DNA from 3 places in the Streptomyces sp. NPDC043878 genome. Region 1 is predicted to be linked to each of the others. Evidence: riboswitches for the same ligand, from Rfam matches in the RefSeq annotation. Region 1 holds a riboswitch; each other region holds the start of a gene.
What was found. Region 1 has a riboswitch for S-adenosylmethionine ahead of AC07AZ_RS10210 (aminotransferase class V-fold PLP-dependent enzyme). Riboswitches for the same ligand answer to the same signal wherever they lie in the genome.
Positions count from the first base shown of each region.

Region 1 (7,484 bases):
GCTGCGGACACTCCGAACGGCACCCCCCGGAGTGAGGGCGGGATAAGGGACCGACATAATGTCGGCGTGGCGACAGCAACGACAGTAGATACCGGGCACGCGCACCCGTCGGTCAACCGGCCGAACCTCACCAGCGTCGGAACCATCATCTGGCTGAGTTCCGAGCTGATGTTCTTCGCGGCCCTCTTCGCGATGTACTTCACCCTGCGATCGGTGACGGGGCCCGATCACTGGAAGGAGATGGCGGACTCTCTCAACGTCCCCTTCTCGTCGGTGAACACCACGGTGCTGGTGCTCTCCTCACTCACCTGCCAGCTCGGCGTGTTCGCCGCCGAGCGCGGTGACGTGAAGAGGCTCCGGGGCTGGTTCATCGTCACCTTCGTGATGGGCGCCATCTTCATCGGCGGTCAGATCTTCGAGTACACGGAGCTGGTGAAGAAGGACGGGCTCTCGCTCTCCTCCGATCCGTACGGCTCGGTGTTCTACCTGACCACCGGCTTCCACGGCCTGCACGTGACGGGCGGCCTCATCGCCTTCCTGTTCGTCCTCGGACGCACCTACGCGGCCAAGAGGTTCACCCACGAGCAGGCGACCGCCGCGATCGTCGTGTCCTACTACTGGCACTTCGTCGACGTCGTCTGGATCGGCCTCTTCGCCACGATCTACCTGATCAAGTAGTCGCGGCCGTACCCGCACTTATCCAGAAGCATCGACGCAGAAGATCCTGACACCGGGGTAATCCGTGAAAAAGCTCTCCGCACGACGACGCCATCCGCTGGCGGCGCTCGTCGTCCTACTCCTCGCGCTGGCATGCACCGGGGGGCTGTACGCCGCGTTCGCACCCGCGAGCAAGGCGCAGGCCGACGAGACAGCCCAGTCCCTCACCATCGAGGAGGGCAAGAAGCTCTATTCGGTCGGCTGCGCCAGCTGCCACGGCACCGGCGGTCAGGGCACCTCTGACGGTCCGAGCCTCGTGGGTGTGGGCGCCGCGGCCGTCGACTTCCAGGTCGGCACCGGCCGTATGCCGGCCCAGCAGCCCGGCGCGCAGATCCCGAAGAAGAAGGTCATCTACTCGCAGGCCGAGATCGACCAGCTGGCCGCGTACATCGCGTCGCTGGGTGCCGGTCCGTCCGTTCCGACCAAGGCGCAGTTCGGCCCCGACGGAGCCGACGTCGCCAAGGGCGGCGAGCTGTTCCGCACCAACTGCGCCCAGTGCCACAACTTCACCGGCAAGGGCGGCGCGCTGACGCACGGCAAGTTCGCACCGGACCTCGACGGAGTCGACCCGAAGCACATCTACGAGGCCATGCAGACCGGCCCGCAGAACATGCCTTCCTTCCCCGACACCACGCTGTCGGAGCAGAACAAGAAGGACATCATCGCGTACCTGAACCAGGTCAACGGTGACAACACCGAGAGCCCCGGCGGTCTTGAGCTGGGTGGACTCGGTCCGGTCACCGAGGGTCTGTTCGGTTGGGTCTTCGGACTCGGCGCGCTGATCGCGGTCGCCGTCTGGGTCGCCGCTCGGACCGCAAAGGCCAAGAAGTCATGAGTAGCCAAGACATTCCAGAAGAGAACCTGCCCGCTGAGCAGGCCGCCCACGACCACGGGCACGGCGCGGTGGCCGTCGCGGACGACCGCAACCCGTTCGCCGACCCCGGTCTGCCGCCCCACGAGCACCGGGTGCAGGACATCGACGAGCGGGCCGCCAAGCGGTCCGAGCGTGTGGTCGCGTTCCTGTTCACGCTGTCGATGCTGGCGACGGTCGGCTTCATCGTCTCCTACGTGGCGATCCCGGCCGACAGGGCGATCTACGTCTTCCCGATCGGCCGGGTCAGCGCGCTGAACTTCGCGCTGGGCCTGACCCTGGGGCTCGCCCTGTTCACCATCGGCGCGGGCGCGGTCCACTGGGCCCGCACCCTGATGTCCGACATGGAGATCGCCGACGAGCGTCACCCGATCGAGGCGCCCCCGGAGGTCAAGGCCAAGGTCCTGGCCGACTTCAAGCAGGGTGCCAAGGAGTCCGCGCTCGGCCGTCGCAAGCTGATCCGCAACACGATGTTCGGTGCGCTGACCCTGTTCCCGCTCTCCGGCGTCATGCTGCTGCGCGACCTCGGCACGCTGCCGGGCACCAAGCTCCGCCACACCCTGTGGTCCAAGGGCAAGCTGCTCGTCAACATGAACACGAACGAGCCGCTGCGCGCCTCCGACGTGGTGACCGGCTCGCTCACCTTCGTCAAGCCCGAGGGCCTGGAGGAGGACGCCGAGGATTTCCAGACCGAGATCGCCAAGGCGGCCGTGATGATCGTCCGGCTGCAGCCGGACAACATCAAGGACAAGCGCGAGCTCGAGTGGTCGCACGAGGGCATCGTCGCGTACTCGAAGATCTGCACCCACGTGGGCTGCCCGATCTCCCTGTACGAGCAGCAGACGCACCACGTCCTGTGCCCCTGCCACCAGTCCACCTTCGACCTGTCCGACGGTGCCCGGGTGATCTTCGGTCCCGCCGGTCACGCCCTGCCGCAGCTGCGTATCGGCGTGAACGACCAGGGCTACCTCGAGGCGCTCGGCGACTTCGAGGAGCCTGTCGGTCCTGCTTTCTGGGAGCGCGGATGAGTACTACACCCGGCAACACGAATCCCTCCGCCACGACCGGCTCGGCGAGCGGCTCGCGCGACAGGGCACCGGCCGGCGAGCGGGTGGCCGACTGGGCGGACGGACGGCTCGGGATCTACTCCCTGGCCAAGTCCAACATGCGCAAGATCTTCCCCGACCACTGGTCGTTCATGCTGGGCGAGGTCTGCCTCTACAGCTTCATCATCATCATCCTCACGGGTGTGTACCTGACGCTGTTCTTCCACCCGTCGATGAACGAGGTGGAGTACCACGGCAGCTACGTCCCGCTGCAGGGACAGCTGATGTCCGAGGCGTTCAACTCGACCATGCACATCTCCTTCGATGTGCGCGGTGGTCTGCTGATCCGGCAGATCCACCACTGGGCGGCGCTGGTCTTCCTCGCCGGCATGTTCGTGCACATGATGCGCGTGTTCTTCACGGGCGCGTTCCGCAAGCCGCGTGAGGTCAACTGGCTGTTCGGCTTCCTGCTGTTCGTCCTGGGCATGTTCACCGGCTTCACCGGCTACTCGCTCCCGGACGACCTGCTCTCCGGCACCGGTGTCCGCTTCATGGAGGGCGCGATCCTGTCCGTGCCGATCGTCGGCACGTACCTCTCGTTCTTCCTCTTCGGCGGCGAGTTCCCGGGCGGCGACTTCGTGGCCCGCTTCTACTCGATCCACATCCTGCTGCTGCCGGGCATCATGCTCGGCCTGGTGGTCGGCCACCTGATCCTGGTCTTCTATCACAAGCACACGCAGTTCGCGGGTCCCGGAAAGACGAACAACAACGTCGTCGGCATGCCGCTGCTGCCGGTCTACATGGCCAAGGCCGGAGGCTTCTTCTTCCTGGTCTTCGGTGTCATCGCGGCCATCGCGGCGATCGCCTCGATCAACCCGATCTGGGCCATGGGCCCCTACCGGCCGGACATGGTCTCCACGGGCGCCCAGCCCGACTGGTACATGGGCTTCTCCGAGGGCCTGATCCGTGTGATGCCGGGCTGGGAGATCAACCTCTGGGGTCACACGCTCGTGCTGGGCGTGTTCATCCCGCTGGTGATCTTCCCGCTGGTCCTGGTCGCGATCGCGGTGTACCCGTTCATCGAGTCCTGGGTCACCGGCGACAAGCGCGAGCACCACATCCTGGACCGCCCGCGCAACGTCCCCACCCGGACGGCGTTCGGTGTGGCCTGGATGACCTGGTACTTCGTCCTGCTGATCGGTGGTGGCAACGACATCATCGCCACCCACTTCCACCTGTCGATCAACGCCATCACCTGGTTCGTCCGGGTCGCGTTCTTCGTGGCGCCGGTCATCGCGTTCGTCATCACCAAGCGCGTCTGTCTCGGCCTCCAGCGCCGCGACAAGGACAAGGTGCTGCACGGCCGCGAGTCGGGCATCATCAAGCGCCTGCCGCACGGTGAGTTCATCGAGGTGCACGAGCCGCTCAGCCAGGAGCAGCTGCACACCCTCACCGCGCACGAGCAGTACAAGCCGGCCGAGATCGGCCCGACGGTCGACGGGAACGGCGTCGAGCGCAAGGTGAAGGGACCCGAGAGGCTGCGCGCCAAGCTGAGCGAGGCGTACTACGGCGACGAGTCCCAGATCCCCAAGCCCACCGTCGAGGAGTACAAGGAGATCACGAGCGGCCACGGCCACCACTGATCGCTGCGCACGCCACAGCCGAAGGGCCCCCGTCCGGTGTTCGGACGGGGGCCCTTCGCCGTGGTCCGGGCTGGATAGGGTGGTCCCGTTGAGATCCGCGTCCCGAGGTACGGGACCGACCCAGGAGCGGCTGATGAGCGCTGTGACCCCCGCTGGAGGCGACACCGCGGCGGGCCGTTCCTGGCCCCAGGTACTGGACGCCCTGCTCTACGGCCGGGACCAGAGCGCCGAGGCCACGGCCTGGGCGATGGACCGCATCCTGCGGGGCGAGGCGACCGACGCCCAGATCGCGGGCTTCGCGGTGGCGCTGCGGGCCAAGGGCGAGACCGTCGAGGAGATCACCGGGCTGGTCCGGACGATGTACGAGCACGCGAACGTCATCGAGGTGCCGGGCGCGACCGTCGACATCGTCGGCACCGGCGGCGACGGCGCCCGGACGGTGAACATCTCCACGATGTCCTCGATCGTCGTGGCCGGCGCCGGCGCGAAGGTCGTCAAGCACGGCAACCGGGCCGCCTCCTCCGCCTCCGGCGCCTCGGACGTCCTGGAGAAGCTCGGCGTCAATCTGGAACTGACGCCGAAGCGCGTCGCGGAGGTGGCCGAGGAGGCCGGGATCACCTTCTGCTTCGCCGTGAAGTTCCACCCGGCGCTGCGCCATGTGGCCGCCGCGCGCGGTCAGCTGGGCATCCGGACGACCTTCAACTTCCTCGGTCCGCTGACCAACCCGGCCAAGGTCAGGGCACAGGCGGTCGGGGTCGCCGACCTGCGGATGGCGCCGATCGTCGCCGGGGTCTTCGCCGAGCGCGGCAACTCCTCGCTGGTGTTCCGGGGCGACGACGGCCTGGACGAGCTGACGACCACCGCGACCTCCCGGGTGTGGGTCGTGCGGGACGGCAAGGTCACCGAGGAGCCCTTCGATCCCCGGGACGTCGGCCTCGACCTGGTGCCGGTGGAGGCCCTGCGGGGCGCCGACGCCTCGTTCAACGCGGAGGTCGCCCGGCGGGTGCTCGACGGGGAGACGGGGCCGGTACGGGACGCCGTCCTGCTGAACTCGGCGGCCGCGCTGGTCGCCCTGGAGCCCGGCAACGGGCCGCTGGCCGAGCAGATCCGGGACGGCATGGCGAAGGCCGCCGAGTCGATCGACTCCGGTGCGGCCCGGCGGACGCTGGAGCGCTGGGTGGCGGTCAGCAACGCCTGACGACGGCACGGTGTGACGCGGGGCGCGGTCCACGATCCGGACCGCGCCTTGCGCGTACGGAGCCGTGTGGCAGGATGTCCGGCAGGTCATGAGTGACAGTCATGAGGCCCCGGCCGACTGTCCGGCAACCCTCCGTCCGTGGCGGGGTGCCCCGGGTGAAGACCAGGCCGCAGGCAGCGAGGTCTGCGGCAAGCGCGGACCCCTCCCACTCGTTCGAGTGGACGAAGCCCAGGGGTCCTGGTCTCGAGGGAGTCCTCCGTGAGCAAGCGAATGCGATAGGGCCGCAGAGCCCCGCCTCCGCATCCCCTCTTCTCCAGCCTTTCCCGCGCCGGGCCGTGTCCGCCCGCGCGTGATTCCGCCGCTTCTCACGGGAGTTCCCCCATGTCTGTCTCCACCGCTGCCGCCGCCCGGTCGCTTTGTGCCCCGCTGCCCGTTCTGGGCGCGGACGTCACCGTCCCGCTCGTCACGGGCGGCGAGGTCACCTACGCCGCGCTCGACTACGCGGCCAGCGCCCCCGCCCTCCAGCGGGTCTGGGACGACGTCGCCGCGTACGCCCCGTACTACGGCAGCGTGCACCGCGGTGCCGGATACCTCTCGCAGCTCTCGACCGACCTGTTCGAGAACGCCCGCCGGACGGTCGCGGAGTTCCTCGACTGCCGCGGCGACGACCAGCTGGTCTTCACCCGCTCCACCACCGACTCCCTCAACCTGCTGGCCGCCGCGCTGCCGGCCGGCTGCCAGGTCTTCGTCTTCGAGACCGAGCACCACGCCTCGCTGCTGCCCTGGAAGGACGCCCGGGTCACCTACCTCGACGCCCCGCGCACCCCGCGCCAGGCCGTCGAGACCCTGGAGCGCGCCCTCGCCGGCCGTGACCCGCACGGTCCGGCCCTGGTCTGCGTCACCGGCGCCTCGAACGTCACCGGCGAGCTGTGGCCCGTACGGGAGCTGGCGGCCGCCGCGCACGCCCACGGCGCCCGGATCGTCCTGGACGCCGCCCAGCTGGCCCCGCACCACCCGGTGTCGGTGCGGGAGCTGGACGTCGACTGGGTCGCCTTCTCCGGGCACAAGCTGTACGCGCCCTTCGGCTCCGGCGTGCTGGCCGGCCGCGCCGACTGGCTGCGGGAGGCCGATCCGTACCTCGCCGGCGGCGGCGCCAGCCGCAAGGTCACGCGGCGCGAGGACGGGGGAGTGGACGTCGAGTGGCACGACACCGCCGCCCGCCACGAGGCCGGCTCGCCCAACGTCATCGGCGTGTACTCCATCGCCTCCGCCTGCAAGGCCCTCACCGAGGCCGGCTTCGACAACCTGGTCGCCCGGGAGCGGCAGCTGATCGACACCGTCCGCGCGGGCCTCGCCGAGGTGCCGGAGGTGCGGGTGCTGTCGCTCTTCGGGGACGACGCCCCGCGCGTCGGCGTGATCTCGTTCGTCGTCGAGGGCTGGAACAGCTCGCACTTCGCCGCGGCGCTCTCCGCCGAGTACGGCATCGGCGTCCGCGACGGCCTCTTCTGCGCCCACCCCCTGGTCCGCACCCTGCTGGGCGGCGAACCCGGGACCCAGGGCGAGTGCGGTGCCCCCGAGGCGGCGCCGGGCGAGAAGTCCCTCAACGCGATCCGGGTGAGCTTCGGCGCGGGCACCCCCGACGAACACGTGGAGCGCTTCGTGGGCGCCGTACGGGAACTCGTGCGTGACGGCGCCCGGTGGCAGTACCGCACCGAGGGCGGTCGCTGCGTCCCGGCGGTGTGAGGCCCCGCTCGGCGGTGCCCGGAGGCGGGGTTCAGGCGGTCAGGAGTCCAGCCCGATCGCGAACGCCGCCTCCAGGTCGTGCTGCGAGTAGGTGCGGAACGCGACGTGCGTGTCCGTGCCCTCCACCCCGGGGATCTTGCTGATGCGCCCGGGGATGACCTCCGCGAGGTCCTCGTGCCGCGCGACCCGGACCATGGCGATCAGGTCATAGGTGCCGGTGACCGAGAAGACCTCGCTGACGGACTCCAGGGCGGCGATCGACTCCG
Region 1 covers NZ_JBWKDW010000005.1:270,488-277,971, forward strand. Annotated here, with positions in the region: gene ctaE (aa3-type cytochrome oxidase subunit III) at 67-678, shown strand; gene qcrC (cytochrome bc1 complex diheme cytochrome c subunit) at 743-1,552, shown strand; gene qcrA (cytochrome bc1 complex Rieske iron-sulfur subunit) at 1,549-2,616, shown strand; gene qcrB (cytochrome bc1 complex cytochrome b subunit) at 2,613-4,277, shown strand; gene trpD (anthranilate phosphoribosyltransferase) at 4,411-5,475, shown strand; SAM riboswitch class IV at 5,560-5,676, shown strand; gene AC07AZ_RS10210 (aminotransferase class V-fold PLP-dependent enzyme) at 5,857-7,218, shown strand; gene AC07AZ_RS10215 (Lrp/AsnC family transcriptional regulator) at 7,258-7,484, opposite strand, start outside.

Region 2 (7,484 bases), on a different contig from region 1:
GGCCGCTTCGGCGCCGTCTTCGGCCCGTGGCTCGGCGGCCAACTGCTCTCCGCCGGCAACGGCGACTGGGGCTTCACCGCCTTCGCCCTCGCGGGACTGTCGTCCATGGTGTTCATCGGCATCGCCGCGCTGCGCGGCTCCCGGCAGGCGCCCAGCAGCGCCGCGGAACAGGAACTGCTCAGCGCCCACTGAGCGGCGCCCACCGGGGGAGGCGCCACGTGCACCAGGGCGCGCGGACGGGCGTACGCGGACGGTCGCACGCGGACGGGCCCGCGCGGACGGTCGCACGCGGACGGGCGCGCGAGGACGGCCGCAGGCGAACGGGCGCGCGAGGACGGCCGCACGCGAACGGGCCCACGCGAACGGGCGCACGCGAAAGGGTGCGCAGGGATGGGCGTACGCGGACGGTCGCGCGCGGACGGGCCCGCGCGGACGGCCGCAAGCGAAAGGGTGCGCAGGGATGGGCGTACGCGGACGGTCGCGCGCGGACGGGCCCGCGCGGACGGGCCCGCGCGGACGGGCCCGCGAGGACGGCCGCAGGCGAACGGGCGCGCGAGGATGGCCGCACGCGAACGGGCGCACGCGAACGGGCGCACGCGAACGGGCGCACGCGAACGGAAGCCGGCCACCGCGGCGGATGCGGTGGCCGACGTCCGGCGTGCTGCCCGCGACCGAGCCCGAAGCCGGGCTCGTTCGCTCAGCCCGTTCGCCCAGCCCCGCGCTCGGCGCGCTCGCCTGCGGCTTCCTCGCCCTGTGGCGCGACGAGCAGTGGCAGATCGCCGTCGTCGCCGGGGTGTTCGGTCTCGGTATCGGCCTCGCCTCCATGGCCAGCCTGATGGTGGGCAGCATGCCCGCCGACCAGACCGGCGCGGCGACCGGCATGAACGCCAACACCCGCACCGTCGGCGGCTCGATCGGGGGCGCGGTGACCGGCGTACTGGTCACCGGCCGCCTCTCCAGCCCTCGGGCCTGCCCTACGGCTCCGGCCACACCCACGGCTTCACCCTGCTCGCGGTGCTGTGCCTGCCCTCCACGCCGGCGGCGCTCCTGGTGCCGGTGCACCGGGCGGCACGCCTGCCGGGCACGGTCGGAGCCGTCTCCGGGCCGGCGGACACCGGGCGGGCGGACACCGGTCCAGCCGACACCGGGCGGGCGGACACCGGGCGGCTGGGCGGCGCCGGGTCCGCGGCGTCCGTCGCGAACCCGGCGTCCGTCGCGCACCCGGCGCCCACCCCTCGGGGCTGACGCCCCCGTGGCCGTCCCGGGCCGTCGCGCGCCGGGGCGGCCACGAGCATGGGGTAGGGTTTGGCTGCGCGTTCACACGGACCACCGTGGGACGGCACCGGGACGTGGCGCAGCTTGGTAGCGCACTTGACTGGGGGTCAAGGGGTCGCAGGTTCAAATCCTGTCGTCCCGACGGTGCGAAGGGTCTTCGCGGGCGAGAGCCCGCGGGGCCCTTTTTGCGTTGCGCCCCGCTACCGCCGTAACCAGTCGGTGGACGTCCCCTTGACGCGGCCTGGATGCGGATTCACACTCCTGAAGGGAATCCTAGTGAACAGGTAGGGAAACATGGGGCGCGTCGGACCGGTCAGGAGTCGTGTGAGCCGCACGACCCCGCCGTCGCCCCTTCTCACCTCCCGCCGGCACATCGATCTGCAGCGTGTCTGCAGCGCGATCAGGCCGCCCCTCGGCTGAACCCGGCCGCACCCCCGCGCCCCTCGGTGTCCCTCGCGGCACCGCCCTGACCGGCGCGCGCGTGCCCGCCGTCCGCCGCTCGCCCGACGTCGCTTCCGCCGCGCGTACGTCTGCGCACCCACCCCGGGGAGATCCATGTCCATCACGCCGCTCGCCCCCGTCCCCTCCACGTCGCCCACCCCGCCCTTCCGCGGCCGCATCGGCCGGGACGCCCGCAGCGGGCACTACGCCGTGCCCGGCCGCTACCACCTCCACCTGTCGACCGCCTGCGCCGGCGGACTGCGCATCGCCGTGGTGCACAGCCTGCTCGGCCTCGCCGACGTGTGTCCGGTGACCGTCCTGGACGCCGTCCCCGACTGTCCCGACGGGGGGTACTCCGCGCTGCGCCCGCTCTACGACGCGAGCGCGCACCGGTACGCGGGAGCGGCCGTCGGGCCGGTGCTCAGCGACGACTGGTCGGGCCGTATCGTCAGCACCCACGCCCCGGACGTGACACGGGACCTGGCCCGCCACTTCGGCGGAGGGCGGCCTCCGCTGTACCCGTGCGGCACGGAGGCGGAGATCCAGACCGTGGAACGGCTGTGCGCCCAGGGCGTCGACGCGGCCGCGCAGAGCGCCGGCCAGGCCGGCGCCCACGCCGAGCAGCGGACGGCGGCGCTCGACACCCTGTTCGGCACGCTGGACGCGCTGGAGCGGCGTCTCACCAGGCACGACTACCTGATCGGTGACCAACTCACCGCCGCCGACGTCGAGTTGTTCGTGACGCTGGTGCAACTCGACACCGTGCACCGCCACCATTTGGACGCCGCCGCGGTGCACCGCATCGCCGGCCACCCCGCGCTGTGGGCCCACGCCCGCCACCTCGCCGCCCATCCGGCCTTCGCCGCCCACCTCGACCTCGACGGCATCGCCCGCCGCCATCACGCCCGTTGCCGGGGCCTGGAGGCGGCCGGAGCGGCCGTCCAGATCCTCGACTGGGCCGCCCACGCCGCCCTCCGGCCGTAGCGGCGCCCCCGGCCGGTCCCACGCCACCGACCCGCTGTTCCAGCAGGTGGACGGGTGTTGACATCGGATCGGTCGATTGTCTTGACTTACGCCCAGAAGGTCATGAGCGTCAGCGACAGGCCCTGGCTGGCTGACCGGCAACCCTCGCACGCGGTGGGGTGCCCCAGGTGACGACCGGACCGACGACTCTTCGGTAAGCGCGAGGCCCACAGGGCCGGAACAGTGACGGTGACGACATGTACGCAGCTCCCAGGACGGCCGCACGCCGCTCCGCGGGCTGCGTACCGCCGTACGCGAACATCCTGGTCGCCGATCGTGCCGTCGATCTGCTCCGCGTCAACAGCGCACTGTGTACCGCACCGGGCCGTGCCCGCTGTCGGGGCTGACGAACTCCCCCCAGCCCTCACCGCACCGCTGCCCGGCACGCCGCTCGTCCCCCTGACGAACACCGCCCGCACGGTGCGCCGTTGTCCACCCAGCACCCCTCCGTACGTTCCGTGCGTCCCGCCGCGCCGCAGGCCGATCCCCGCCCTGCCGTCGCGCCGCGGCCGCTCGCGCTCGTCGCGGTCCCGGGAGTCCGACTCCGCCGGAGCCCCTCCATGAGTGAACCCCCTGGCGCCACCCTGTCCCTCGCCGAGGCGCCACCACCCGCCGACACCCCGTCAAGACCCCTCACCGCACAGCGCGTTCAGCCGCTGCGCCGCCCCGGGCGGTGGATCGCCACCGCGGTGGTCCTGGTCCTGGCCGCGCAGTTCGTGCACGGACTGGTCACCAACCCCTTCTACCAGTGGGACCGTTTCGGCTACTGGTTCCTGCGGCCGACCATCGTCGACGGACTGCTCATCACCCTCGAAGTCGCTGCCTACAGCGCCGTGCTGGGTCTGCTCGGCGGCGTCCTGCTCGCGCTGGCGCGGCTCTCCCGGAGCCCCGTCCTGCGCGCGGTCAGCTGGACCTACGTCTGGGTGCTGCGCTCGGTGCCCCTCATCGTGGTCCTGATCTTCCTGTACAACTTCAGCGCGCTGTACCAGACACTCAGCGTCGGAGTGCCCTTCGGCCCCGCCTTCTTCCGCTTCGACGAGTCGCGGCTCGCCACCGACATGGTCGTCGCCGTCGTCGGCCTCAGCCTCAACGAGGCGGCCTACGCGGCCGAGGTGGTCCGCGGCGGCATCCTCTCCGTCGACCAGGGCCAGCACGAGGCGGCCGCCGCCCTCGGGCTGCCGAAGGGCTACCAGTTCACGAAGATCGTCTTCCCGCAGGCCCTCAGGTCCATCGTCCCGAACTACGTCAACCAGCTGATCGGCCTGGTCAAGAGCACCTCGCTGGTGTTCTACGTGTCCCTGCTCGACCTGTTCGGCTCGGCGCAGACGATGGGCTCCACCTACCCCGGTGACATCGTGCCGCTGCTCCTGGTCGTCACCGTCTGGTACCTGATCCTCACGACCCTCGTCTCCGTCGTCCAGTTCTACGTCGAGCGGTACTACGCCCGGGGTGCCACGCGCTCCCTGCCGCCGACGCCGCTGCAGAAGCTGCGCACCGGTCTCACCGACCTCAGGGCCCGCATACGCAGGGAGGCCGCCGTATGAGCGCCGACGTCATCGAGGCCGCGCCCGCCGCGGTCGAGGTCCACAACGTGCACAAGTGGTACGGCGCCCACCGGGTGCTGGACGGCATCGATCTGACCGTGCGACCCGGCGAGGTCACCGTCGTCCTCGGCCCGTCCGGCTCCGGCAAGTCCACCCTGCTGAGGGTCGTCAACCACCTGGAGAAGCCGGAGATCGGCCATGTCAGCGTGGGCGGCGAGCTGATCGGCGTACGGCGGCAGCGCGACCGAAAGGAGAGGGGGGTCCCCCCGGCCGAAGGCTGGGGGAGGCTCAAGGAACTCAGCGAGCGGGAGATCCTCGCCCAGCGCAGCCGGATCGGTTTCGTCTTCCAGAACTTCAACCTCTTCCCGCACCTGACCGTCCTCGACAACGTCGCCGCCGCCCCCGTGGCCACCGGGAAACTCTCCAGGGCCGCGGGGCGGGAGCTGGCCCGCGCACTGCTGGACCGGGTCGGCCTCGGGGACAAGGCCGGCGCCTACCCCCGGCAGCTGTCCGGCGGCCAGCAGCAGCGCGTGGCGATCGCCCGCGCCCTCGCCCTGCGGCCCGGCGTCATCCTCTTCGACGAGCCGACCTCGGCCCTCGACCCCGAACTCGTCGGCGAGGTCCTCGCCGTCATCAAGGACCTGGCGACCAGCGGCACGACCCTGGTCATCGTCACCCACGAGATCGGCTTCGCCCGCGAGGTCGCCGACCGGATCGTGTTCATCGACGCCGGCCGGATCGTCGAACAGGGGCCGCCCGGCGAGGTGTTGGACCGGCCCCGGCACGAGCGGACGCGGGACTTCCTCAGCAAGGTGCTCTGACCCACCGGGACACCGTGCGCCACGACTTCCCCCCACGCCCCCCTTCACCCTCTCTCATCAGTGACAAAGGACGGCCATGCCTACCCACTTCACCCGACGGAGCCTGCTTCGCGGCATCACCGCGGCCACCGCGGTCGCCACTCTCGCCACCGGGCTCGCCGCCTGCGGTGGTGACAGCGACGCGGCCACCAGGACCGACAGCGCCGACTCCGGAGCCGTGACCGTCGGCCGGTTCTCCAACGGCGCCGCCAAGGAGACCACCCTCAAGGTGTCCGAGGTCAAGTCCATCAGCGCCGAACTGCCGGCAGCCGTCAGGAAGAGCGGCAAGCTCGTGATCGGCAGCGGCACCCTGCCGTCCGGCTCCCCGCCGCTGGGATACGTGGGCAGCGACCAGAAGACCCTCACCGGTTCCGAGCCCGACCTCGGCCGGCTGGTCGCCGCGGTGCTCGGTCTGAAGCCGGAGACCAGGCGGTTCACCTGGGAGAACCTCTTCGTCGGCATCGACAGCGGGAAGGTCGACGTCGCCTTCACCAACGTCACCGACACCGAGGAGCGGAAGGCGAAGTACGAGTTCGCCTCCTACCGGCAGGACAACCTCGGCTTCGAGGCGCTGAAGTCCGCCGGCTGGAAGTTCGACGGCGACTACGAGAACCTCGCGGGCAAGACCGTCTCGGTCGGCGCGGGCACCAACCAGGAGCGCATCCTGATCGCCTGGAAGAAGAAGCTGGAGAGCGAGGGCAAGAAGCTCACCATCAAGTACTTCCAGGACAACAACAGCACCTATCTGGCGCTCAGCAGCGGCAAGATCGACGCCTACTTCGCCCCCAACCCGAGCGTCGCCTACCACGTCACCCAGACGGCGAAGACGAACGCGCCGACGGTCAACGCCGGCACGTACTCCGGCGCCGGCGCGTCCCTCCAGGGCCTGATCGCGGCGACCGCCAAGAAGGGCAGCGGGCTCGCCAAGCCCCTCGCCGACGCCATCAACCACCTGATCGACAACGGCCAGTACGCCAAGTGGCTGGCCGCCTGGAACCTCTCCAACGAGGCCGTCGCCAAGTCCGAGGTCAACCCGCCCGGACTGCCCCTGACCGACTCCTGACCGCCCCCGGAAAACGCCCGGCCCAGTCCGGCGGAACCGGTTTGACCAGCAAGCGAGGAAAGGACTCCGCCTCCGTGACCCGTCAGACCCACCTCCACGGAGGCGGAGCCCGGACCGTGCTCGACCCGCACCCCCTGCTCGACAACGCCGTCTGGGCCGCGCTCACCGGCCCGCACGCCCACTTCGCCGAGCGGATCGGCCGGGCCGCACGCTACCCGGCCGACGTCTACGCCTTCGCCGCCCTCGCCGACCCCTCGGACCCCGCCGCCTGGGCCGACCTGCACACCCTCGCCGGCCCGGGAACGGTCGTACGGCTCAAGCCCGTCGACGCCGTGCCCGAGGGCTGGGAGGTGGTCGGCGCCGGAGCGGGCGTCCAGCTCGTCGACACCGCCCTGCGGGCCGAGCCCGCGCCCGAAGCGGTCCGGCTCGGGCCCGCCGACGTGCCGGAGATCCTCGACCTCGTCGCCCGGACCAGGCCGGGGCCGTTCCTGGAGCGGACCGTCGCCCTCGGCACCTACCTGGGCATCCGGCACCGGGGGCGGCTGATCGCCATGGCGGGGGAGAGGATCCGGCTGCCCGGCTGGACGGAGATCAGCGCCGTCTGCACCGACCCCGGTCACCGCGGCCGGGGCCTGGCCACCCGGCTGGTGCGGGCGGTAGCCGCCGGCATCCGCGACCGCGGCGACACCCCGCTGCTGCACGCCGCCGCGGCCAACACCCCGGCGATCCGGCTGTACGAGTCGCTCGGCTTCACCCTGCGCCGCCGCTCGCCGGTCGTGCAGGTCCGCACCCCCGGAACAGACGGCTCGACCGGACCGTTGGGACGGGGGAGCAGACGCGCTCGGCGCGGGCCCGCACGGCCCCCCGGGCCCGACGGACGGAGGTGGCGGACGTGACACGCGTACTGCGCTCCGCCCACCTCCACTCCCGGCCGCACATCGACCTCCAGCGCGTGGCCGGCGCGCTCTGTTGCTCCTGACGCCGTTGCCCCCGCCCGGCCCTTCCCCGTGAGGGCCGGTGCTCCCGTACGGACCTCCAGGAAGGCACCCACCCGTGTCCCCTTCTCCCTCCGCTTCTCCTTCTTCCCCGCTGCACCTCGCCGTCGCCCTCGACGGCACCGGCTGGCACCCCGCCTCCTGGCGGGAGCCGGTGTCCAGGCCCCGGGACCTGTTCACCGCCGGCCACTGGGCCGAACTGGTAGCCGAGGCCGAGCACGGCCTGATCGACTTCGTCACCTTCGAGGACGGCCTCGGCCTCCAGTCCTCGCATCTGCTGGAG
Region 2 covers NZ_JBWKDW010000010.1:8,438-15,921, forward strand. Annotated here, with positions in the region: gene AC07AZ_RS15690 (MFS transporter) at 1-192, shown strand, start outside; partial or broken gene AC07AZ_RS15695 (MFS transporter) at 653-1,074, shown strand; tRNA gene AC07AZ_RS15700 (tRNA-Pro) at 1,344-1,417, shown strand; gene AC07AZ_RS15705 (putative leader peptide) at 1,570-1,695, shown strand; gene AC07AZ_RS15710 (glutathione S-transferase C-terminal domain-containing protein) at 1,831-2,700, shown strand; SAM riboswitch class IV at 2,799-2,906, shown strand; gene AC07AZ_RS15715 (amino acid ABC transporter permease) at 3,300-4,283, shown strand; gene AC07AZ_RS15720 (amino acid ABC transporter ATP-binding protein) at 4,280-5,104, shown strand; gene AC07AZ_RS15725 (ABC transporter substrate-binding protein) at 5,181-6,206, shown strand; gene AC07AZ_RS15730 (GNAT family N-acetyltransferase) at 6,281-7,102, shown strand; gene AC07AZ_RS15735 (putative leader peptide) at 7,099-7,185, shown strand; gene AC07AZ_RS15740 (LLM class flavin-dependent oxidoreductase) at 7,260-7,484, shown strand, end outside.
Region 2: another riboswitch for S-adenosylmethionine. It lies ahead of AC07AZ_RS15715 (amino acid ABC transporter permease); the one in region 1 lies ahead of AC07AZ_RS10210 (aminotransferase class V-fold PLP-dependent enzyme).

Region 3 (7,484 bases), on a different contig from region 1:
TGGGACGCCGTCACGGGCACCGTCACCGCGCCCGCCCCGCACCCCGGCGTGGCCGCCGTCCGCGCCGAACTGCCGGCGCTGCTCGACGCGGCCGGGGCCGGCCAGGGCACCTGGGTGGAGGAGAAGGGCCGGGCGGTGGCCGTGCACACCCGCCGTGCCGCCGATCCCCAGGCCACCTTCGAGGCCCTGCGCGCGCCCCTGAGCGACCTGGCCGCCCGGCACGGCCTCATCGTCGAACCGGGCCGTCTGGTCCTGGAACTGCGCCCGCCGGGCATGGACAAGGGTGTGGCGCTGCTCGACCACGTTCGGGACACCGGCGCGACCTCGGTCCTGTACGCCGGGGACGACCTCGGTGACCTGCCCGCCTTCACCGCCGTCGACACGCTGCGCTCCGACGGCACCCCGGGGCTGCTGGTGTGCAGCGGCAGCGATGAGGTGAGCGAGCTGCGGGAGCGCGCTGACCTGGTGGTCGACGGCCCGGCGGGCGTCGTGGGACTGCTCACCGGGCTCGCCGCTCAGCTGGGCTGAATCTCCCGCAGCGCGGTCAGCTGCTCCAGGAACCACTGGGCGGGCGGGAGCGCGGTGGCGGCCGCGGCGAGCCGCTTCGCGCGCTCGCCGCGCTCGCCGTGCGGCATGCCGAGCGCGGTGTGCAGCGCCCGGGCCGTCTGGATCACGTCGTAGGGGTTGACGACGATCGCGTCCTCGCCCAGCTCCTCGTACGCCCCCGCCTCCCGGGACAGCACCAGCGCGCACCCCTCGTCGGAGACGAGCGGGACCTCCTTCGCCACCAGGTTCATGCCGTCCCGGATGGGGTTGACCAGGGCCACGTCCGCGAGCCGGTAGGCGGCCAGGGACCGCGCGAAGTCGTCCTTGACGTGCAGCACGACCGGCGTCCAGTCCGGTGTGCCGTAGTGGGAGTTGATCTCCTCGGCCACCCGCTGCACCTCGGCCGTGTAGTCCCGGTAGACGGCGAGGTCCTGCCGCGAGGGGTAGGCGAACGCCACGTGCGTCACCCGTTCGCGCCACTCGGGGTGGTCGTCGAGCAGCTGCCGGTAGGCCAGCAGGCCGCGCACGATGTTCTTCGACAGCTCGGTGCGGTCCACCCGCACGATCGTCCTGCGCGGGCTGCCGTCCGGGGCCGTGCCGATCTCGCCGCGCAGCGCCCTGATCCGCTCCTCGACGTCCGCCTCGTGGGCGCGGGCGCGCAGGAACTCGGCGTCGGCGCCGAGGCCGTGCACCCCGATCCGGGTCCGGCGCCCGGACGCCCCGCCGTGGGTGAGCACCCGCGGCCCCTGCTGCGGCCACTCCCGCCCGATGCCCTCGTCGACCGCCTGCGCGCACTCGGCGAAGGCGGTCGCCCAGCGCCAGGTGAGGAAGCCGAGCTGGTCGGCGCCGAGCAGGCCGCGCACCAGCTGGGCCCGGATGTCGTCGGGCAGCATGCGGAAGTAGGCGTCCGGCGCCCACGGCGTGTGCGAGAAGTGGCCGATGCGCAGGTCGGGGCGGAGTTCGCGGAGCATGCCCGGCACCAGGCACAGGTGGTAGTCCTGCACGAGGACCGCCGCGCCCTCGGCCGCCTCCTGCGCCAGCGCCTCGGCGAAGGCCCGGTTGTAGGTCTCGTACGACGCCCACTGGCGGCGGAACTCCGCGCCGAAGACGGGCTCCAGCGGGGTCTGGTACAGCAGGTGGTGGACGAACCAGAGCACCGAGTTGGCGATGCCGTTGTAGGCGTCGGCGTGCACGTCGGCGGGGATGTCCAGCATCCGTACGCCGTCCTCGCCGACCCCGCGCCGGACCGCCTCGCGGTCGCCGTCGGTGAGGGCGGAGCACACCCACAGGGCGCCGGCGTCGGGCCCGATCGCGGACAGGCCGGAGACCAGCCCGCCGCCGCCACGCCTGGCGTGCAGCGAGCCGTCCTCCCGCACCTCGTAGGAGACCGGGCCGCGGTTGGACGCGACGAGTACCTGGGCGCCCTGAGCAGCGCGGGTGGAAGCCATACGCCTCAACCTAGCCCGGCCCGTAAACGCTCAAACGTGCGGTCCGGTCCTACGGCGGGTGCGGGGGCCGTGGGCGGCTCGGTTCGGTCCGCGGCACGGCCCCCGCGCCCGGCCCGGTCAGGCCACCTTGCGGGTGGCGTACTCGGCGATCTCCACCATGGGCGGCCGTTCCTCGGTGTCCACGGAGTACGTGCGCGGCTCGAAGCCGTCCTCGCCCCGTTCGAACTGGGTGAGGGAGGGGCGGATCAGGTGGCCGCGGGCCAGCCGCAGCTGGGCCGTGCGGTAGATCGCGGCGGCCATCCGGCCCAGTGCCTGGCCGTCCTGGTGACGGTGCTTGCGCACTCCGACGTCGACCTGGGCCAGGGCGTCGAGGCCGACGAGGTGCAGGGCGTCGACCAGCATGCCCAGCTCCACGCCGTAGCCCACCGGGAACGGGAGCTGTTCCAGGAGGGAGCGGCGGGCCGCGTACTCGCCGCCGAGCGGCTGCACGAAGCCGGCGAGCTGGGGCCAGTGCATGTTCAGCAGCGGGCGGGCCATCAGCTCGGTGACCCGGCCGCCCTGGCCGGCCCTGCCGCCGAGCGGACGGTCGTACATCGCCTTGACGAGGTCGACCCCGGGATCGGTGAGCAGCGGCCCCACGATCCCGGAGACGAAGTCGGAGGAGAACTCCTTCAGGTCCGCGTCGATGAAGCAGACGATGTCCCCGCTGGTCACCAGGAGCGAGCGCCACAGGACCTCGCCCTTGCCCGGCACGGGCGGGATGTGCGGCAGGATGTCGTCGCGGTGGACGACCCGGGCGCCGGCCGCGGCGGCCACCTCGGAGGTGCGGTCGGTCGACCCCGAGTCGACGACGACTATCTCGTCGACGAGCGGGACCTGATGCATGAGGTCGTGACGGATCACGGCGACGATGTCACCGACCGTCTCCTCCTCGTTGAGCGCGGGCAGCACGACGGAGACCGTCTGGCCCGTCATGCGTTTCGCGGCCAGGACCTTGTGCAGCGGGCGACTGGTCATGGACCAGGAGCGGTTGCTCAGCCAGCGCTCGACTTCTTCCAGCACAGTGCGCGGCTCCTCTGCGTTCTGTCGGCGAGAGGTGATCGGCTGTGATCCATCTCGCGGTGCGGACGACTATCTCAACTGTCCTGGCCTTCGGTTACAGTCTTGAACAACGCTGATGACCATCGCATGTCGGGGGTCGTTGCGCGTACAACTACATACCGCTCATCCAGAGGGGCAGAGGGATACGGCCCGTTGAAGCCCCGGCAACCCTCCAGCCGGTCTCGTGGATCACTGTTGATCATCACGCGAGGCTCCCGGCTAGGGAAGGTGCCAAATCCGTCTCATGGCGAAACGCGTCGTGAGGAAGATGAGGAAAGGGCCTCGCCTCCATGGCTGTGCAGACCGTTGCAAGCACCACCGACTCAGTGGACCTCGGCCCCGCCGCCGCGCTCTCCTGCCGCGAATGCGGCCACCGGGTGCCCCTCGGCCCGGTCTTCGCCTGCGAGGAGTGTTTCGGCCCGCTCGAGATCGCCTACGACTTCTCGGCCTACGACACCGAGGAACTCCGCAAGCGCATCGAGGCGGGACCGGCGAACATCTGGCGGTACGCGCCGCTGCTGCCCGTCCCGGCCGACGTGGCGGACAAGCCCAACATCAACCCCGGCTGGACCAAGCTCGTGCGGGCCGACAACCTGGCCCGCGAGCTGGGCGTCGACGCCGGCCGGCTGTTCGTCAAGGACGACTCCGGAAACCCGACGCACTCCTTCAAGGACCGCGTCGTCGCGCAGGCCATCGAGGCCGCCCGCGCCTTCGGCTTCACCACCCTGTCCTGCTCCTCCACCGGCAACCTGGCCGGCGCGGTCGGCGCCGCCGCCGCCCGGGCCGGCTTCCGCTCCTGCGTGTTCATCCCGCACGACCTGGAGCAGGGCAAGGTCGTCATGGCCGCGGTGTACGGCGGGGAGCTCGTCGGCATCGAGGGCAACTACGACGACGTGAACCGCTTCTGCTCCGAGCTGATCGGCGACCCGGCCGGCGAGGGCTGGGGCTTCGTCAACGTCAACCTGCGGCCGTACTACGCCGAGGGCTCCAAGACGCTGGCCTACGAGATCTGCGAGCAGCTGGGGTGGGAACTGCCCGACCAGCTCGTGGTGCCGATCGCCTCCGGCTCCCAGCTCACGAAGATCGACAAGGGTCTGCAGGAGCTGATCAGGCTCGGGCTGGTCGAGGACAGGCCGTACAAGATCTTCGGCGCGCAGGCGGAGGGCTGTTCCCCGGTGTCGGCCGCCTACAAGGCGGGCCACGACGTCGTGCGGCCGCAGAAGCCGGACACCATCGCCAAGTCGCTGGCCATCGGCAACCCGGCCGACGGGCCGTACGTCCTCGACATCGCGCGCCGCACGGGCGGCGCGGTGGAGGACGTGAACGACGAGCAGATCGTGGACGCGATCCGGCTGCTCGCCCGGACCGAGGGCATCTTCGCCGAGACCGCCGGCGGGGTGACGGTGGGGGTCACGAAGAAGCTGGTCGACAGCGGTCTGCTGGACCCGACGCTGACGACGGTCGTGCTCAACACGGGTGACGGCCTCAAGACGCTGGATGCGGTGGCCGACACCGGACTGACCGCGACGATCCGTCCGAACCTGGAATCCTTCCGGGACGCCGGTCTCGGCTAGCCGTCGTTCGTCTGCGGGCCGTGGGGCTGGTCGCGCCCACGCGGCGGAGCTCCACATCGACGCGGCCCCGCGCCCACATCAGCGCCCTATCCGACCGGAGGTCACACGTTATGAGCGTCAACGTCCGCATCCCCACCATCCTGCGCACCTACACCGGAGGCAAGGCCGAGGTGACGGCCGAGGGCGGGACCCTCGGCGAGGTCATCACCGACCTGGAGAAGAACCACACCGGTATCGCCGCCCGGGTCCTGGACGACCAGGGAAAGCTGCGCCGATTCGTCAACGTGTACGTGAACGACGACGACGTGCGTTTCGAGCAGGGGCTGGAGACGGCGACCCCCGACGGCGCGGGCGTGTCGATCATCCCGGCCGTGGCCGGCGGCTGACCGAGGCCGATTATTACCCTCGGTAATACCGGTCACCAAGAGTTCATGTGATTGCCCCCTCCGTGAGAGAAGCGGAGGGGGTAATTCTGTATGGTTGAGCGCGGTACAGTTGGGGAACCCGCGGCCTTCCGCATGACGGACGCATATGAGTTCAGGCTCCGCGTGCGACGATAAATGGCCAAAGTGTGCGGGTATTTTGCGCCATTCACTCCTTTTATGGAGCCCGACTTGCCCTGAAGTCGGGCGAATTCTCCGTATATTCCCGACCGGTCATGCCTGGAATTCTCGTCCGATTGACCTGTTGCAGAGGGCAGTTGGGCAGATACATTCGGCCGCGGTCGACGCGTTCCGGCGCACGCCCCCGTCCATGTGGGGGGGTGAGGTCTGACCCGGATCCGCGAAGTGCGGGTCTGCGCAAGGGCCAGTAATAGGGGAGTTAGGCATGGCTCAGGGCACCGTCAAGTGGTTCAACGCGGAGAAGGGGTACGGCTTCATCGCGGTCGACGGTGGTGCGGATGTTTTCGTCCACTACAGCGCGATTCAGATGGACGGCTACCGCACCCTGGAAGAGGGTCAGCGGGTCGATTTCGAGATCTCGCAGGGCCAGAAGGGGCCGCAGGCGGACATGGTCCGGCTGGCGACCGGCTGAAGCACGCGCCGACTGACAGCGTCGTTCTTCTGTTCTTCTTCGGAGGGCTCGTATCCCATGGGGAGTCATGGGTTACGAGCCCTTCGGCGTGTCCGGCGCCCCATCAGCGACGCCTCCGGGACCCCTCCGGGGCCTGTCCGCGACCCGCTCGCGCGCCGCTTCCGCGCCGTTCGCGCCCCGCGGAGCGCCCCCTCGATCCCGGGTAGGCGCTTGCACTCGGCATGGGCGAGTGCTAATCATTGGCGTTAGCACTCTGCAGGTGAGAGTGACAACGAGGACCGGGTCGGTGAGGCCCGCAGGCCAGGTGGGGCAAGGAACCACAGGGCAGGCGAGCCGTCCGTCGCGGGCGCCAGCGCGGTCCGGAGAAATCCACCCCCTGTCCGGGAGGACCACTTCACATGGCCAAGATCATCGCGTTCGACGAGGAGGCACGGCGCGGTCTCGAGCGCGGGATGAACCAGCTCGCCGACGCCGTCAAGGTCACCCTTGGCCCCAAGGGCCGCAACGTCGTCCTCGAGAAGAAGTGGGGCGCGCCCACGATCACCAACGATGGTGTTTCCATCGCCAAGGAGATCGAGCTCGAGGACCCGTACGAGAAGATCGGCGCCGAGCTGGTCAAGGAAGTCGCCAAGAAGACGGACGACGTCGCCGGCGACGGTACGACCACGGCGACCGTGCTCGCCCAGGCGCTGGTGCGCGAGGGTCTGCGCAACGTAGCCGCCGGCGCCAACCCGATGGCCCTCAAGCGCGGTATCGAGAAGGCCGTCGAGGCCGTCTCCGGTGCCCTGCTGGAGCAGGCCAAGGACGTGGAGACCAAGGAGCAGATCGCCTCCACGGCCTCCATCTCCGCCGCCGACACCCAGATCGGCGAGCTCATCGCCGAGGCGATGGACAAGGTCGGCAAGGAAGGCGTCATCACCGTCGAGGAGTCCCAGACCTTCGGTCTGGAGCTGGAGCTCACCGAGGGTATGCGCTTCGACAAGGGCTACATCTCGGCGTACTTCGCCACCGACATGGAGCGGATGGAGGCGTCGCTCGACGACCCCTACATCCTCATCGCCAACTCCAAGATCGGCTCCGTCAAGGACCTGCTCCCGCTCCTGGAGAAGGTCATGCAGTCGGGCAAGCCGCTGCTGATCATCGCCGAGGACGTCGAGGGCGAGGCCCTGTCGACCCTGGTCGTCAACAAGATCCGTGGCACCTTCAAGTCCGTCGCCGTCAAGGCCCCTGGCTTCGGTGACCGCCGCAAGGCCATGCTCGGTGACATCGCCATCCTCACGGGCGGCGAGGTCATCTCCGAGGAGGTCGGCCTCAAGCTGGAGAACGCGACCCTGGACCTCCTGGGCCGCGCTCGCAAGGTCGTCATCACCAAGGACGAGACCACGATCGTGGACGGCGCCGGTTCGGCCGACCAGGTCCAGGGCCGGGTCAACCAGATCCGCGCCGAGATCGAGAACTCCGACTCGGACTATGACCGCGAGAAGCTCCAGGAGCGTCTGGCGAAGCTGGCCGGCGGCGTGGCCGTCATCAAGGCCGGTGCCGCCACCGAGGTCGAGCTCAAGGAGCGCAAGCACCGCATCGAGGACGCCGTTCGCAACGCGAAGGCGGCCGTCGAGGAGGGCATCGTCGCCGGTGGTGGCGTGGCGCTCATCCAGGCTTCCTCGGTCTTCGAGAAGCTGGAGCTCACGGGTGACGAGGCGACCGGCGCCAACGCCGTGCGGCTCGCGCTGGAGGCCCCGCTCAAGCAGATCGCCATCAACGGTGGTCTCGAGGGTGGCGT
Region 3 covers NZ_JBWKDW010000007.1:87,183-94,666, forward strand. Annotated here, with positions in the region: gene otsB (trehalose-phosphatase) at 1-528, shown strand, start outside; gene AC07AZ_RS12180 (alpha,alpha-trehalose-phosphate synthase (UDP-forming)) at 516-1,994, opposite strand; gene AC07AZ_RS12185 (glucosyl-3-phosphoglycerate synthase) at 2,112-3,056, opposite strand; SAM riboswitch class I at 3,216-3,370, shown strand; gene thrC (threonine synthase) at 3,386-4,669, shown strand; gene AC07AZ_RS12195 (MoaD/ThiS family protein) at 4,780-5,055, shown strand; gene AC07AZ_RS12200 (cold-shock protein) at 5,498-5,704, shown strand; gene groL (chaperonin GroEL) at 6,103-7,484, shown strand, end outside.
Region 3: another riboswitch for S-adenosylmethionine. It lies ahead of thrC (threonine synthase); the one in region 1 lies ahead of AC07AZ_RS10210 (aminotransferase class V-fold PLP-dependent enzyme).